4 regions of the Yersinia sp. 2541 StPb PI genome follow, and region 4 is predicted to be linked to each of the others. Evidence: predicted binding sites of a transcription regulator. Region 4 holds the regulator's gene; each other region holds the start of a gene.

Region 1 (3,837 bases), 1.2 Mb from region 4:
CAAATTCAGCCTTTAAGGTATTCACTTTGTCACCAATAACATCAATGGTGATCACACCGATATTGTCTGGCCGCACATTGAGGGTAAAGACCGAGTCGGTTGGGGTACGGCTATCCCCTGAGGCTGTTTCACTACCGCTGTTAAGTAAATTTTCCTGACCCATTACTCCACCTCCAAAATCATCGCGGCACCCAACCCACCGGCAGCACATGCCGTCGTTAGCCCTAATCCTCCGCCACGGCGACGCAATTCATTTAATGTTTGGGTAATCATCCGGGCGCCTGTGGCCGCAAAGGGGTGACCGTAGGCAATCGAACCACCCAATACGTTGAATTTGCTCATATCAACTTCACCAATAGCCTGGCTACGACCCAATTTTTCACGCGCGAAAGTATCACTGGCAAACATTTTCAGGTTAGCCAGTGTTTGTGCCGCAAATGCTTCATGCATATCGATAAGGGTCAAATCAGCCAGCGTGATGCCGGCACGGTCTAGTGCCAGTGGCGTGGCATAAGATGGGCCTAGCAGCATATCTTGCCAGACATCGATGGCGGAAAAGGCGAAACTGCGCAGATAACCCAACGGTTGCAAACCTAACTCTTTTGCTTTCGCTTCACTCATCATCATCACGGCTGCGGCACCGTCCGTCAAAGGGGTGCTGTTGGCCGCCGTGACACTGCCATGTTGGCGATCGAATGCGGGGCGTAACTTGGCATATTGCGCCATAGTGGAATCTTTGCGGATATTGTTATCTTCGGTAATAGCATCACGGTAAGGCGGGATATAAGCCGTCATCACCTCATCGTGTAATAACCCTTGCTGCCAGGCAATCGCTGCCATTTGGTGCGATCGTAGCGCCAGAGCATCCTGATCTTCACGGCTGATACCATAGGTTTTTGCCATCTGCTCTGCGGTATCCCCCATGCGCAAGCCGGTAGAGTATTCAGCCACTGCCGGGGCAACAGGAAGCAAATCGCGTAACTTTAAGCGGCTGAACAACTTCAGGCGCTGGGAGAGGGTTCGCGCTTTATTAACATCAACCAAGGTTCGTGCCAGTGCTTTACTGACACCAATTGGCAGCACGGAAGAGGAATCGGCACCACCGGCTATCGCCACCGTGACTGAGCCTGCAATAATACTTTCTGCCACATTGGCTACCGCCTGAAAACTGGTGGCGCACGCGCGTGAGACACTGTAAGCATCGGTATGCACACTCATGCCGGTACCCAACACGATTTCACGGGCAATATTTGGCGCTTCAGGCATCTGCACCACTTGACCGAATACGAGTTGATCAATTAACTCAGGAGCAACGCCACTTCTGGCCAGCAACTCACTGACCACAATTTTGCCTAAGTCGACGGCCGGTACGCCATGATAAGCAGTTGCTTGCTTGGCAAAAGGGGTCCGCAGGCCGCTGACGATTGCAATGCGATCGCCCTGGCGCGTCACTAGCGGTAATGGCTTACTCATAAACGCTCCTGATAAATAGAGTGGCTTTTAGTTAAGCATAACAAATAACAGGTCTGACCTGATCTAATTATTTTTAACCAAAAATTTACATTTGGTAAACCTACAGAACAGGAAAGTGAGAGCAGGAGCAACTTTTAGCGACAAAATCGTGGGAAAGATGAATTGGGGATGGGGAAGAATGATGAATCTAACGCAATAAATTTACAGAGGAAATTAGACAAAAATAAACGCGAAGCAAAAGGCTTCGCGTTAGAGATCGGTTCAACTTACCTGAGTTGCGGTGACTACCGGCATGAATTAACGCAGACCCAGCTGGAAAATCATGGTTTCTGCCTGGCAGGCAAAAGTAAAGTCGATGGTTAAACAAACACCGCCGTCCTTCTCTTCCAATTTATGCTCAATCAAGCAAGGTTCTGACTCAACAGCACGCGCTTTTTCGGTCAGCGATTTCAGCATCGCTTCAGCTTCAGTACGGTTGTCAAACACACAACTGTAAGAGGCCGTGCAATCAGTATTATCCATTATAGTACCAACATCTATACAGCAGCAGGCAGCAGTTTCTTCCGCACTACAGCGATTAATTGCATCTGACATCTTCAATTCTCCTCAACGGACATTTCAAAATAGGTGCAAATTGCCAATTCGTTAGTGCAAATAGCACAAAAAGGCATGGCGCAAAAAAAATATTTTCTCTGTCATTATTTTACTACCGTCGGTCACTTGGCACTAGGACTTACTGTTTATAGGCTTATTAAGTGATAAAGGTCACAGTCAAATTGTATGCTCATTCATTGATAATGTAATAATTGATACTAAATTGTGAGTTTTTTGTTAACTGCGTCTATTTTTTGCAATCAAAACTGAACAAATCCCAAAACATACTTGCAACACTGACACAGGTCGGACCTATACTTCAGCCACTGGTCTGCTTTGTCTGACCGATAACGGACCCTACAATCCCGCATTCTCTTGTTACGGTGTGTAACATTAATTAAAACAATGAGGTTTTGGTCATGAACCAGAAAAACCTGTTTACCCGATCAGCTCTGGCAGCTGCAGTGGCAATCATATCGTCGAACGTTTCTGCGGCTGGCTTCCAGTTGAATGAATATTCAGCCGCTGCATTGGGGCGTTCTTTCTCTGGTGAAGGCGCCGTTGCCGACAACGCATCAGTTGGTAGCCGTAACCCCGCAGCAATGACTTTGTTCGACCGCCCTTCTTTCTCTGGCGGCTTTGTTTATGTTGATCCTGACGTCAATATTAGTGGGACATCCCCCATTTCAGGCAGAAGTACCGATGCCAATAACATCGCGCCTTCAGAGTGGATCCCAAATATCCACTTTATTATGCCACTGAATGAGCAATGGGCAATTGGTGCCTCTGGTACCTCAAACTACGGTTTGGCTACTGAATTCAATGACGACTATCCTGCGGGTTCCCTTGGCGGTCAGACTGATCTGAAAACCGCCAACCTGAACCTGAGTACCGCGTATCGCCTGAATGAAAACTTCAGTTTCGGCCTGGGCTTTAATGCAGTGTACGCCGATGCGAAGATTGTACGCCATCTCGGTGAAGTTGGTCCGTTATCGGGTCGCCCTGCTAATACCGAAGTTACCCGTATGGAAGGTAAAGAGTGGGGGTATGGTTGGAATGCGGGCGTGCTGTATGAAGTTGATAAGGAAAACCGTTATAGCTTCACTTACCGCTCAAAAGTGAAAATCGACTTTGATGGCGATTTCAGCAACCAACTGCCACCACCAAGAGGCACTGGCGGTAATACGATCCCGGGTGCTTTAACTCTGAACCTACCAGAAGTCTGGGAAGTGTCCGGCTATAACAAAGTGGCACCACAGTGGGCCATTCACTACAGCATGGCCTACACCAGTTGGAGTCAGTTCCAAGAACTGAAAGCAACCGGCACTAATGGCCAGACACTGTTTGAAAAACATGAAGGCTTCCATGATGCTTACCGTATCGCGCTGGGTACCACTTATTATCACGATGATAATTGGACCTTCCGTACCGGTATTGCCTTCGATGACAGCCCGGTTCCGGCAGATAACCGCACTATCTCAATTCCAGACCAAGACCGTTTCTGGATCAGTGCGGGTACTACCTACGCCTTCAACAAAGATGCCTCAGTGGATGTTGGTATTTCCTATATGCATGGCCAAAGCGTGCATATTACTGAAAAAACACCAGCGGCAGTGGGCGGCACTACTTATCAGTTCGACTCTAAAGGTACGGCACTGCTGTACGGCGTGAACTTTAACTACGCGTTCTAATCAGCGGATACTGGCAATTCCTTTGCCCATAAAAAAGCGCCTTTCGGCGCTTTTTTATTATTCGAATCAGGTATCAGAA
Region 2 (3,837 bases), 2.3 Mb from region 4:
CACTGCCCCACCAAAAATCATGTGGAAATTGATACTTCATCATACTCTCCATAAAGATTAATCTAATCACGACTTAGCGGGTTTCAGCTGACTCAGCAAAACTCAGTTGTTGCTCTTTTTCCTGGTCGGCTTTCAGCAGGCTGCGCTCATAAGCTTTGAGGAATGGGTAGTACATCACCGCCGAAAATACCATACATAACATACACATAACTACTGGACTAAACGCCCAATTGGCAGCCCAGGAAGCACCAATTGGCGCAGGCGTCGTCCACGGGGTTAATGACACAACTTGCGCTATCCACCCCAATTTGGTCGCGATATAGGCCAATGTAGCGTTGATCATCGGAACGAAGATAAAAGGCAGGAAGAACACCGGGTTCATGATGATGGGGGCACCAAACAGAATCGGTTCATTAATATTAAAGAAGCTTGGGACTATCCCCATTTTGCCAATAGTACGCAGATGAATGGCTTTGCTGCGTAATAGCAGGAAGGCCAGCGGTAAAGTCGAACCCACACCACCGATCAATAGGTAGTGATCCCAGAAACCTTGCAAATAGATATGAGGTAACGGCGCTCCGGCAGCTAAAGCCGCTTGATTTAGCGCCAAATTGGTCATCCAGAACGGGTTCATGATACCGGTCACAATCAATGCGCCATGGATACCGGCAAACCACAAAATTTGGCATAACAGAACCGACAACAAAATGGCAGGTAGCGAATCTGAGGCAGAAACTAAAGGTGCCAACAGGTGCATAATCGCTTCTGGAATAATCATTCCTGTGGAGGATTCGATAAATAAATTCAGTGGATGCAATGTCGCGACCACTGCCACTACGGGGATCAGAATTTCAAAAGATCGTGCAACCCCGGTCGGCACTTCTTTCGGCAGGCGGATAGTAATATTGTGGCGTTTGAGGAATGCATACAACTCCGTGGAATACACCGCGGTCACGATGGCGGTGAAAATCCCTTGTCCTGAGAAATATTGGGTTGAAATGTGCCCATCAGCATAAGGTGCTGCTACCAGCAAAAAGGACATCAATGCCAGCAGACCGGTCATGATTGGGTCCAACTTATATTGCCGCCCAAGGCTGGCACCAATCCCCACCGAGATAAAGAAGGTCATCACCCCCATGCTGAGATTGAAAGGCAGCATCAATTGCTCGCGATAGGTACTTGAGAAGTTTAACCAACCACGGGCAAAACCCCATGTGGTGTCCGCAGAAAATGGCGGAAAAATGAACACCAGCATAAATGAACCAATAATCATAAACGGCAGTGCCGAGGTAAACCCGTCACGAATGGCGATTATGTACTTTTGTTGCCCCAGCCGCCCAGCCAGTGGCGTAATGGTTTGCTCTATCATTCCAACCATTGCTTGGTAAAGAGAACTCATGGCAGATACCTTTTATTTCACTGCATTAATAAGAGATAAGGCGAAGTCGAGCACCTTATCACCGCGTTGCATACCGTAATCCATCATGTCGATAGTCATCACCGGGATCCCTAAAGGCTCAGCGATTGCCGCCAAATCACGTTGCATATATTTCACCTGTGGTCCCAATAGCACAACCTGATAGCGGCTGAACTGTTCATTGAATTCACTGGCACCGAAAGCATCAATCTGAACCTCAAGTCCGCGCGTTGCTGCCTCAGCCAACATTTTTTTCACTAACATGCTAGTAGACATCCCGGCGGAGCAGCACAACATTATCTTTTTCATTACGTATCGCCTCAGAGTAATTTGTCATATTGAGCCTCATTGGAAACAAAATGGAAACCGGTTTCCATGCAAACAGAATAGATATGAGAGCGCGCTCAAATATTTAACCACTGAAAGATATGCAGTTGTGAAAGACGTCACAAAAAGCTAAGCACTGGGAGCTGTTTTATTGGATACTCCTTGGTAACAACGGTTTCCGTTATGATGATCGCGGTATAGAATAGATGCAGTAAGACTGGAACCAAGGAAATAGGGAACTGACCAGGCCCTCTGGCCATTGATCAGATAAAGTGGAGTGAAGTTATGTCGACTATTAATGATGTATCGCGGTTAGCCAACGTATCTAAAGCTACAGTGTCCCGGGTGTTAAGCGGTACACGCGGCGTCAAGGAAGAGAGCCGTCTGGCGGTGATGAAGGCCGTTGAGACTCTGAATTATAAACCGAATGTCATCGCCCAGTTTCTGACTGCACAGTCAACCGGGTGTGTCGGTGTGATTTGCGCTACTGAACACATTCAGCAAACAACCAGTTATCTGTTTGCCTTGGAAAAACAGTTTAGCCAGCATCAAAAGCATTTATTACTGCGTTTTGCCGACAATAGCATCGGGGTAGCAAATGCTGTCGCTGAGCTCGCCAATGGTTTGTGTGATGCCATTATCATCATCGGCGCACGCTTTGCGCTGCCATCTCATGATGAAAATATCATCATGATTGATTGTCTTGAGTCCTCTACCCCCAACAGTATTTTATTCGACCACTCATTCGCAGCAGAAACTGCCTGTCACTATTTGGTCAGTCAGGGCCGCCGACATATTGCGCTGTTAAATCATGCCTCTGGCACGGTGGCGGAACAGACGCTACTGGGTTATCAACGGGCGTTGGAGAATTACCTGATTCCCTATAACCGCAGTTTAGTGATGGGTAACGTTCACTCCTCTTCAGAGGCGTTGCAGACACTATTGAATAACGGTGCACAATTTAATGCGCTGTTGGTAATGGATGAAATCGAAGCGCAAAAGGCCATCTCGCTATTGCATGTCTTCAAGCATACCGTTCCTGATAAAGTGATGGTTTTCAGCCTGGATGGTTCAGTGCAATTACCCGGTATCCCAGCAGTGCCAGCAATCGAGTATTCATTAGAAACATTGGCGAGAAAGGTGGTCGACTTAATTGATGCCCGCGCGGGTAAACATGTAAATCCGCAGGTTTTCCGGGGTAATTTGGTTGTTCCACATGGATTAATTGAGTAACGCTAGCCCTTTAGGTGGTAGATAATGCATAGCATTCAGACCGAATATGAAACTATCCGCGCATCTCTCAGTAATAGCGCGCAGGTCATCACCCTGCTGCATATTGGTCGTGATGCAAGCACAGTAATTATTGATCCGACTGGTGCTCAATGGCCACTTACCGTGGGTGATACCCATACAGCTCAGCGCTATTTCCGCCATAATCCGCCAACGGCTGATGAGATGGAAACCGCCATTATGGTGGTTGAAGATGAAGTTATCCGTATTAGCCCTGCGCTGAATAAAACCTCGCAATTAGTCACCACCGATAGCGAGATAGCCGAGATAGCTCTGCTCGCGGGTTTGCCTTTACAGAGCGAAATGCACTTATCACTTGAGGCGGTAGAGCGGGTGTTTGACAGGCTGGCGGCGGTAATGATGGGTAGACCCGCAGCCTCTGAAGGGATACCGGCAGATAATGTGTTTGCCGCACGCCTGCTGATCCTGCGTGAGTTTATGCATCACTTGCAGTTCGCGGCGATTACGATATTGAAGTTGTAAAACGAGCATCAGTCATCAGCGCCGCCACAAGGCGCACTGTCGATGAGATTATAGCTGATGGGATTTAAAGCGGGTTGAACACTGACAGTGGCTGTTTTCGCAGCACACTGCCAGGTTCTTTTTAGCGTTTTCTTCTATCAATACAGCATGTTATTTGCGGGCTTTAGGATCCAGATTATCCGCAGGCAATTCACCCGGTAAGTAATCAGGCAAGCGGCCTGCTGGGAAGATAGCCAGCAGTGATAGCAACGCCATAATCAGTAAGCCAAATTTCAGCGCTCGTAAACGCGCCTCTTCATTGACTCGCACCGCTTCGGCAA
Region 3 (3,837 bases), 1.4 Mb from region 4:
ATCCGCATTTGCCGCCATCCGGTCGCAGCGCGCCATCACACCAGACATGATAGAGAACAAGAAGGTGATGCCCATTTGCACCGCCACGGCGAACGGCACGGCAACCCCAACCGCGACCTCCGGTTTTACACCGGCAGTAATAGCAAAAGCCGTGCCGACAATAGTACCGATAATCACATTCGGCGGCTGGGCACCGGCCAGTGGAGCAAGCCCCATCCAGACCAGTTCCAGAGTACCACCAGTGAGTATCCCCATATGAAGGTCGCCAAGGATCAGGCCAACCAACGGCCCAAGGACCACCGGGCGGTGCATATGTGTCAGGCCGTTGAACATATCCAAGCCAGCAATAAAGGCCAGAATCCCCAACGCGGATGCCTGTAATAAGCTAATTTCCATAGAAAATACCTCAGAGGAGTTTGTAGAGATCCTGAGCGGGCTCGGTCGGCACGCCCTGAATAAAACATTCCACCCCTGCTTTTCTCAGGCCATAGAAAGCGGCAATATCCTGATCATCGACAGAGACGGTTTTCGCTATTTGTTGTTTACCTTCGGCATAATGCATGTTGCCGACATTGATTCGGGCCACGGGTACGTCACCGTTGACCAGCGTTAGAAAGTCTTCGGGACTTTTGCAGACCAGTAAAATTTTCTGCCGATCGGTTGCACGATGAATATTGTCGATCACTTTTTGCAGTGGCCAGAAGCGCACGGCAATCCCTTCTGCCAGAACCATTTCCATCAGGTTTTGTTGAACCTGATCTTCGGCAACTTCATCATTGGCAACCAACACCAGATTTGCTCCGGCAAAACCAACCCATTGAACACCAACCTGGCCGTGAATCAGGCGCTCATCAATACGACTTAATACAATGTTTGGCATGTTTTATTCCTTATTATCATTGTGTTAATGGGATGACGATGTTCCCATGCAGGCTGCATGGTACTGGCGCAATACATCCTGAATATGGTCAATAATCAGTTCGTGCGGTGTTGCCGCGAGCCGGCCTTCACGGACCTTAACGTATTGAAGTGGCAGATACTGGCTGATCAACGGCAAGGGCAGCGGTTTGTCCGTTAAATTATTTACTAACCGAGCATAAGCCTCGTCAATGTGGTGATCGGGCCAGTAGTAACGAACGCGATCAGAATAGCTGTAGCCGCGCGCCAGACGACGTTCATCGTTATTACCGTGATAATGCTGTTTCCAGTGCTCCGGGTGTTCCTGCATGACGCTTTCCAGCACATCTCGTAGCCCTGAACATTGGTATGCGGGGCGGAGTTCCTGCTCGATAGCGGCCAGTGAAAATAGCGCTTCACGTAACGCGAAAGTGAGTGCCGGACCCACTTTCAAAATGGCAAAGTGGTGCTGAACTAGCTGTTGTAGGGCGAGCGGAGTTTGGTAATCGGTGGAGTGAGCTTCAAAGACCATCGTGTCAAACTCTTCGATAGTCTGGCTCAGAGCAAGAGATTTCTCAGGTTGATAATCAATAACATGAGTATGATCGAATTCTACACCGGGTTGGACGACTAGCCCGATAATGCGTGGCCACAGGTCGTGCAGACCTTGTTGTTCAAAAGCATGACGATGAGCCTCGAGCGTTGCTTTTGCCGCTTGGGGAGAGGTAACCATCAGCGTTGACAGCGTTTCATGTGCTCCTCCTGGAACAGGGACTTCCGTTCCAATAACATAAACCAGATCAGACGAACCTTGTTTTTCCTTGCGGGTCTGTTCTGCAATTAAGGCAAGCCTTGCTGCTCTCCCGGCGACGATTTCATCTGTTAATGGCACTGGGTCATCCGCACAAGACATACTGCAATCAAGGTGAATTTTCTTAAAGCCAGCCGCGACATAATGGCGAATAAGTTCTTCTGCATGAAACATCGCTTCTGCGGCTGGGGCGTTTTGCCAGCGATTTGGCCCCAGATGATCGCCCCCTAACACCAACTGATTGCGAGGGAAGTGGTGTTTATCCGCCATTTGCTCAACAAAACCACGGAAGTCATCTGGGGTCATACCGGTATAGCCGCCATACTGATCCACCTGATTGGAGGTGGCTTCTATTAATAAGATGGATTGCGCGTCCCGGGCGTGGCGCATTGCTGCTTCCAGAACCAATGGGTGAGCAGAACAGACGGCAAAAATGCCACATCGCTTATCGTGCTTATGGTCGGCCACAAACTCGGTTAAATGTTTCACTTTCCTCTCCGTATGGGGTTTTGATTACTTATGCCTTTCGGTTTGTTTCATTGATACTGCTTTATGGGTTGATAAAAACAAAACGAAAGATAATGGAAATGGGATCTGTTTCGCAAAAGAAACATAATGAAAGGCTTTTTTATCGGGTGGTAGCACGGTTTGGCCTGATGTAAAGACTTGCTTTCCGGCAAAAGAAAGGTGTTAATAGATAAAGTGAAATGAAACGAAAGGCTTTTGGGAAGGATCTGATATGAGCAATACCGATTCAGTAATGGACAAGCGTATAACGGGTACCAGTGAAAGGCGTGAGCAGATCATTCAGCGGCTTCGTCAGCAAGGAAGTGTTCAGGTTAATGATTTATCGTCATTCTTTGGTGTTTCTACGGTGACTATCCGCAACGATTTGGCCTTTCTGGAAAAGCAGGGGATTGCTGTACGTGCATACGGCGGTGCGCTGGTGTGTGATGCTGGCACACCTGGCGTTGAACCCACGGTAGAAGATAAAAGCTCCCTTAATATTTCTTTAAAACGCGATATTGCTCGCGTTGCTGCAAATCTGATTAAACCTGGGCACCGCGTGATTCTAGACTCGGGCACGACCACTAATGAAATAGCGCGTCATATGCGTAATCATAAGGAGGTCATTGCTATGACAAACGGTATGAATGTGGCGAACGCGCTGCTTGAGGCTGAGGGCGTGGAATTGCTGATGACAGGAGGGCACTTACGCCGCCAGTCCCTTTCCTTCTATGGGGATCAGGCTGACCAGTCCTTGCAAAATTATCATTTCGATATACTTTTTCTGGGGGTAGACGCCATCAGTCTTGAGCGCGGTGTGAGCACGCATAATGAAGACGAAGCTCGCCTAAATCGCCGAATGTGTGAAGTCGTGGAACGCATCATTGTGGTCACTGATTCCAGTAAATTTAACCGCTCCAGCCTGCATAAAATAATTGATACCCAGCGCATACATATGGTTATCACCGATAAAGGTATTCCAGAGGAAAGTTTGAATGGATTACGAAAAGGTGGGATTGAAGTGCTCCTTGTTGGGGAATAAAAACCGTCTCTTGACCACCTGTTAGCCTACCCCTATTAAAGTAAAGTCCCCGCCAATAGGCCGGGACTTTGTCAGTAATCTAAGGGGAAGCGTGCTGTTCGGGCCGTAAACGACGCGAAACGCCGGAGTGCCCGTTGGTACGCTTAACCCTTGGTTCTTCTGGTGGCTAAGCCCCAGCAGGAACCGCATGCGCGGTGTTTTTCAGCACCGGTCCGGTATACTTCTCAATCTCAAGCTGCGCCATTTGCCCACAGTTACCCTGCGCCAGACTGGAAGAACCAATATCGAAAGTCAGGCAGTTGATATTGCCGTTCTTACAAAGGGAACCCGGTACCGCTGGATCCGCCGGGTCAAACCATGCCCCTTCGCTGATGCGCACCACCCCTGGACGTACATCTTCAGATACCACAGCACCTACCAATATCTGCCCACGGTCATTGAACGCACGGACTAAATCGCCATTAACAATGTTACGCCCCTTGGCATCCTGTGGGCTTATCAGTATCGCTTCCCGATCGGCCACGGCGTATTTTTCACGTAGTGGTGTGTTATCTAACTGTGAATGCAGCCGGTTGATTGG
Region 4 (3,837 bases):
ACTGGCCTTATTTACTTCAATGCGTTTATAGGCCAGTTGGTTGATATCAGGCTCAGGCGTCAGCAGCAAGCGCAAAATCTTCTGATATGCCTCTAGCGCCTGATGGGCATTCTTACGCAGTAAACCGCTCTGCCACTGAGGCCACAGCCATAGGGCGCTGGCAAAGGCCAATGCGCAGCCAATTAAGGTATCTAGCAATCGCGGAACCAAGAAGTCAGCGCCTTCTCCGGTCAATAATTGCAAGATATAGACTGCGGTTATGGTTCTGCCAACAACAGATAGCCCGTAGTTTTTACGTTGAACCAGATAAGCGGCAAGGGTAATGAGCAGCATAATGCCAAGGGTGGCACCCTCTGGCATTGGCAGATGCAATAGACCAGCGGCCAATATCAGCCCAATCAAGGTGCCGAGTGCACGGTGATGGATTCGTACCTTGGTGGCGTTATAACCGTTCTGCGTTACCAGCATCACAGTAAGCAAAATCCAATAAGGTTTGGGTAGATGAATTAAGTTACCGATATAGCTACCTGCTGCCAGTGTTACGCCCAGACGAGCCGCTTCCCGCAGTGCACCTGATTTGAACGACAGATAGCTGATCAACGCCGGCCAGAAAGGTTGTGGTTGTTGGCTGGACATCAGGTCACGGTCATACAGTGGTCGCCGGTCACTCAATAGCTGGGTCACGTGGCTGATATGGTAGTAGTAGAATTGTGCGACCGGGTTGTCTGGGTGTGCCTGTGCGATGCTTGCCAGTTCTGTCAGACCATCATCGGCAGTGAAATGCTCATCAGCATGGTGGTGATAGAGAATGTCGTTGGCGATGCTGCGCATTTGAGCTGAGATTTTCTGGCAATTACGGCGTATCACGCTATCAATCTGTGTCTGCTCCATTAACTCTTGTGCTTTTTCTGGCTGAATCAGGGCCGCAGTAATGTGCTCTTGCAAATCGAGAGCCATTTGGAACAATCCCAACAACCGTTTCTGTTCTTTCTTCGTGGTGTTATGAATCAGATTAAATTGCTGATAAAGCTGATTAATCTTGTCCATAATCGCCTGTTGTCTGTCCAGCAGCGGCGGTATCGATTTTTCCGGCTCAAGGTGCTGAGCAAACAGGCTGTATTTGGTGTCACAATAATCGGCTAGTAAGCGATAAAGCTGACTCAAAGGTTCGCGAATCGGTTGATCCTTGCAGAGTCGGAACCATAACCCGTTAAACACCCCATACCACAGTGTCCCTACGGCACACAGCAACGGGGCTTGCCAGATCGGAGCGCGGCCCACCATGCTGAGGCTGAAAATAGCAGCAATCAGTGCCGCGGGTAACAAATGGCCATTCAATTGGCTAATCGCCCCACTCACTCCTAGAACTAATGCCAGGCTGAGCATGACAGCAGGCAACGGAATACCCCATAGCAGCAGTTGCTGGGTTAGGAAGCTACTCACAGTAAACAGCGCGCCGCCGACCAGCAGACGCCGGAAAAAATGTTGGTGTGGTGTATCCAGTGAGGCAATGTTGCAACAGGCGGGTATCAGAGAAAACATCAAGCCCAGCCGAAGTTCGCCGAGAGCGAACCCTAATGCTGCAGGCAGGCAGAGCACTAATGTTTGGCGTAGTGCGTAATTAACTTCAGGATGATAAATAAGCCGTTGCCATTTCATAAAGGCCCCAGAAATTTATTGATCACAAAAGATTAAAAAACTGATGCCGACAGTATCGGCACCAGTTTAGGGGGAATTAACGGGTGCCGTAGACGACAATCGTTTTACCGTGTGCGGAGATCAGGTTTTGATCTTCCAGCATTTTTAGTATCCGCCCCACGGTTTCGCGGGAGCAGCCAACTATCTGACCAATTTCCTGGCGGGTAATTTTAATCTGCATCCCATCTGGGTGGGTCATGGCATCAGGTTGTTTTGCCAGATTAAGCAGCGTTTGTGCAATACGCCCAGTCACATCAAGGAAAGCAAGGTTGCCCACTTTCTCAGATGTAATCTGTAAGCGACTCGCCATCTGTGAAGATAGGCGCATTAAAATATCTGGATTGACCTGAATCAGCTGACGGAATTTTTTGTAAGAAATTTCAGCCACTTCACAGGCGGTTTTTGCTCTAACCCAGGCGCTACGTTCTTGGCCTTCTTCAAATAATCCAAGTTCGCCGATGAAATCTCCCTGATTAAGATAGGAGAGAATCATCTCTTTACCTTCCTCATCTTTGATAAGCACCGCAACGGAGCCTTTCACGATGTAGTAAAGCGTTTCGGCCTTTTCACCTTGGTGAATCAGCGTACTCTTCGATGGATATTTGTGGATATGGCAATGAGACAGGAACCATTCGAGAGTCGGGTCTGTTTGTGGCTTGCCGAGAACCATTCGCTGTTATCCTCTGTTGTTATCGCTGCCTAACATAACAGGGCTCAGAGTTCCCTGTACGGCGTGCTTATAAAATACACTTTCTCGTAGCATATTAATTTGCTCAACTGCCGAAAGGTATAGCCAAGATACGTACCGGGTAGAAACCCTCCACTGAGTATTGAGAAGCTACCCTATTTAATTCTAGAAACAACACTTTCGGTTCTGTTTGTAGCACAGGATGAAGCCAGTGTCTTGTGTTGTATCGCTTCAGCATGATGAACATCGGGTTACATTGCCAGTTTGTAAATGAAAGGGTAGTCTGGATCAGAAAATTTAACCGGGAGCAAGAGTTATGCAGGCACGTGTAAAGTGGGTTGAGGGGCTGACATTTTTGGGTGAATCGGCATCAGGTCATCAGGTGTTGATGGACGGTAATGCTGGAGACAAAGCACCGAGTCCGATGGAAATGTTGTTAATGTCAGCAGGCGGTTGTAGCGCGATTGATGTGGTCTCTATTTTACAAAAAGGCCGCAATGATGTGCGTGATTGCGAAGTGACATTAACCTCGCAGCGTCGCGAAGAGGCACCGCGTCTATTTACGCAAATCAACCTGCATTTTATTGTCAGCGGCAAAGGTCTGACCGACAAAATTGTGGAACGAGCCGTTGAGCTGTCAGCAGAAAAGTATTGCTCCGTCTCACTGATGTTGGGTAAAGCGGCGACGATTACCCACAGTTTTGAGATCCGTGACATCGCCTAAGCAAACCCTTCGTACTTGAAGCTGCAGGGTTGTTAGCTGCGTTCGCTCACCCGAATCACTTACTTATGTAAGCTCATCGGGATGAGTTCGTTTGCCGCCTACCTGCAGCTCCAATTACTTTGGGTTGGGATAGAGTCAAATTATTTTTCTCTCTCTCCAGCCATTGCTATACTGCGGCTTCAAGAATGAAGGAGATTAACCGATTTTCTCCCCTTCCAGCAACTGCTGCACTAGCGGCGCCATAATCAGCTCCATTGCCAGCCCCATTTTTCCGCCGGGTACCACCAATGTATTGATATTAGAGATAAATGATCCTTGCAACATCGCTAGTAAGTAAGGGAAATCAATTTGATCCAAACCCCGGAAATGAATAACCACAAAGCTTTCATCCAGTGACGGAATCGCTTTGGCAGCAAACGGATTTGATGTGTCAACGGTTGGCACGCGCTGGAAGTTGATATGAGTGCGTGAGAACTGCGGCGTAATGTAGTTGATATAATCATCCATGGAGCGCACTACGGAATCCATCACCGCTTCACGCGAATGGCCGCGTTCGCCGGTATCGCGTACTAATTTCTGAATCCACTCCAGATTGACGATAGGTACCACGCCCACCAACAGATCGACGTGTTTCGCCACATCATGATGTTCAGTCACCACGCCGCCATGCAGCCCTTCATAAAACAGCACGTCGGTGGGTTGTGGTAATGCTTCCCACGGGGTAAAC

Evidence for each region. The regulator CRP, encoded in region 4, controls carbon source genes, mostly activating them, when cyclic AMP is high. The targets are predictions, from matches to a motif close to ATGTGANNNNNNTCACAT.
Region 1: V1953_RS06360 (YfcZ/YiiS family protein) is a predicted target of CRP. The motif match lies at 2,227-2,244, and genes of this name have one in related genera.
Region 2: V1953_RS11535 (PTS sugar transporter subunit IIB) is a predicted target of CRP. The motif match lies at 1,852-1,869, and genes of this name have one in related genera.
Region 3: V1953_RS07310 (DeoR family transcriptional regulator) is a predicted target of CRP. The motif match lies at 2,296-2,313, and genes of this name have one in related genera.

Annotation. Positions count from the first base shown of each region.
Region 1 is NZ_JAZGQB010000001.1:1,430,096-1,433,932, reverse strand. Features, by position in the region: gene fadJ (fatty acid oxidation complex subunit alpha FadJ) at 1-163, opposite strand, end outside; gene fadI (acetyl-CoA C-acyltransferase FadI) at 163-1,473, opposite strand; gene V1953_RS06360 (YfcZ/YiiS family protein) at 1,771-2,067, opposite strand; gene fadL (long-chain fatty acid transporter FadL) at 2,487-3,758, shown strand.
Region 2 is NZ_JAZGQB010000001.1:2,592,448-2,596,284, forward strand. Features, by position in the region: gene V1953_RS11525 (glycoside hydrolase family 1 protein) at 1-40, opposite strand, end outside; gene V1953_RS11530 (PTS sugar transporter subunit IIC) at 74-1,399, opposite strand; gene V1953_RS11535 (PTS sugar transporter subunit IIB) at 1,412-1,726, opposite strand; gene V1953_RS11540 (LacI family DNA-binding transcriptional regulator) at 2,030-2,977, shown strand; gene V1953_RS11545 (hypothetical protein) at 3,002-3,517, shown strand; gene V1953_RS11550 (MFS transporter) at 3,668-3,837, opposite strand, start outside.
Region 3 is NZ_JAZGQB010000001.1:1,651,280-1,655,116, forward strand. Features, by position in the region: gene agaW (PTS N-acetylgalactosamine transporter subunit IIC) at 1-396, opposite strand, end outside; gene agaV (PTS N-acetylgalactosamine transporter subunit IIB) at 407-880, opposite strand; gene kbaZ (tagatose-bisphosphate aldolase subunit KbaZ) at 905-2,197, opposite strand; gene V1953_RS07310 (DeoR family transcriptional regulator) at 2,448-3,257, shown strand; gene torA (trimethylamine-N-oxide reductase TorA) at 3,424-3,837, opposite strand, start outside.
Region 4 is NZ_JAZGQB010000001.1:279,496-283,332, forward strand. Features, by position in the region: gene V1953_RS01090 (YccS/YhfK family putative transporter) at 1-1,659, opposite strand, end outside; gene crp (cAMP-activated global transcriptional regulator CRP) at 1,736-2,368, opposite strand; gene V1953_RS01100 (OsmC family protein) at 2,703-3,110, shown strand; gene V1953_RS01105 (phosphoribulokinase) at 3,306-3,837, opposite strand, start outside.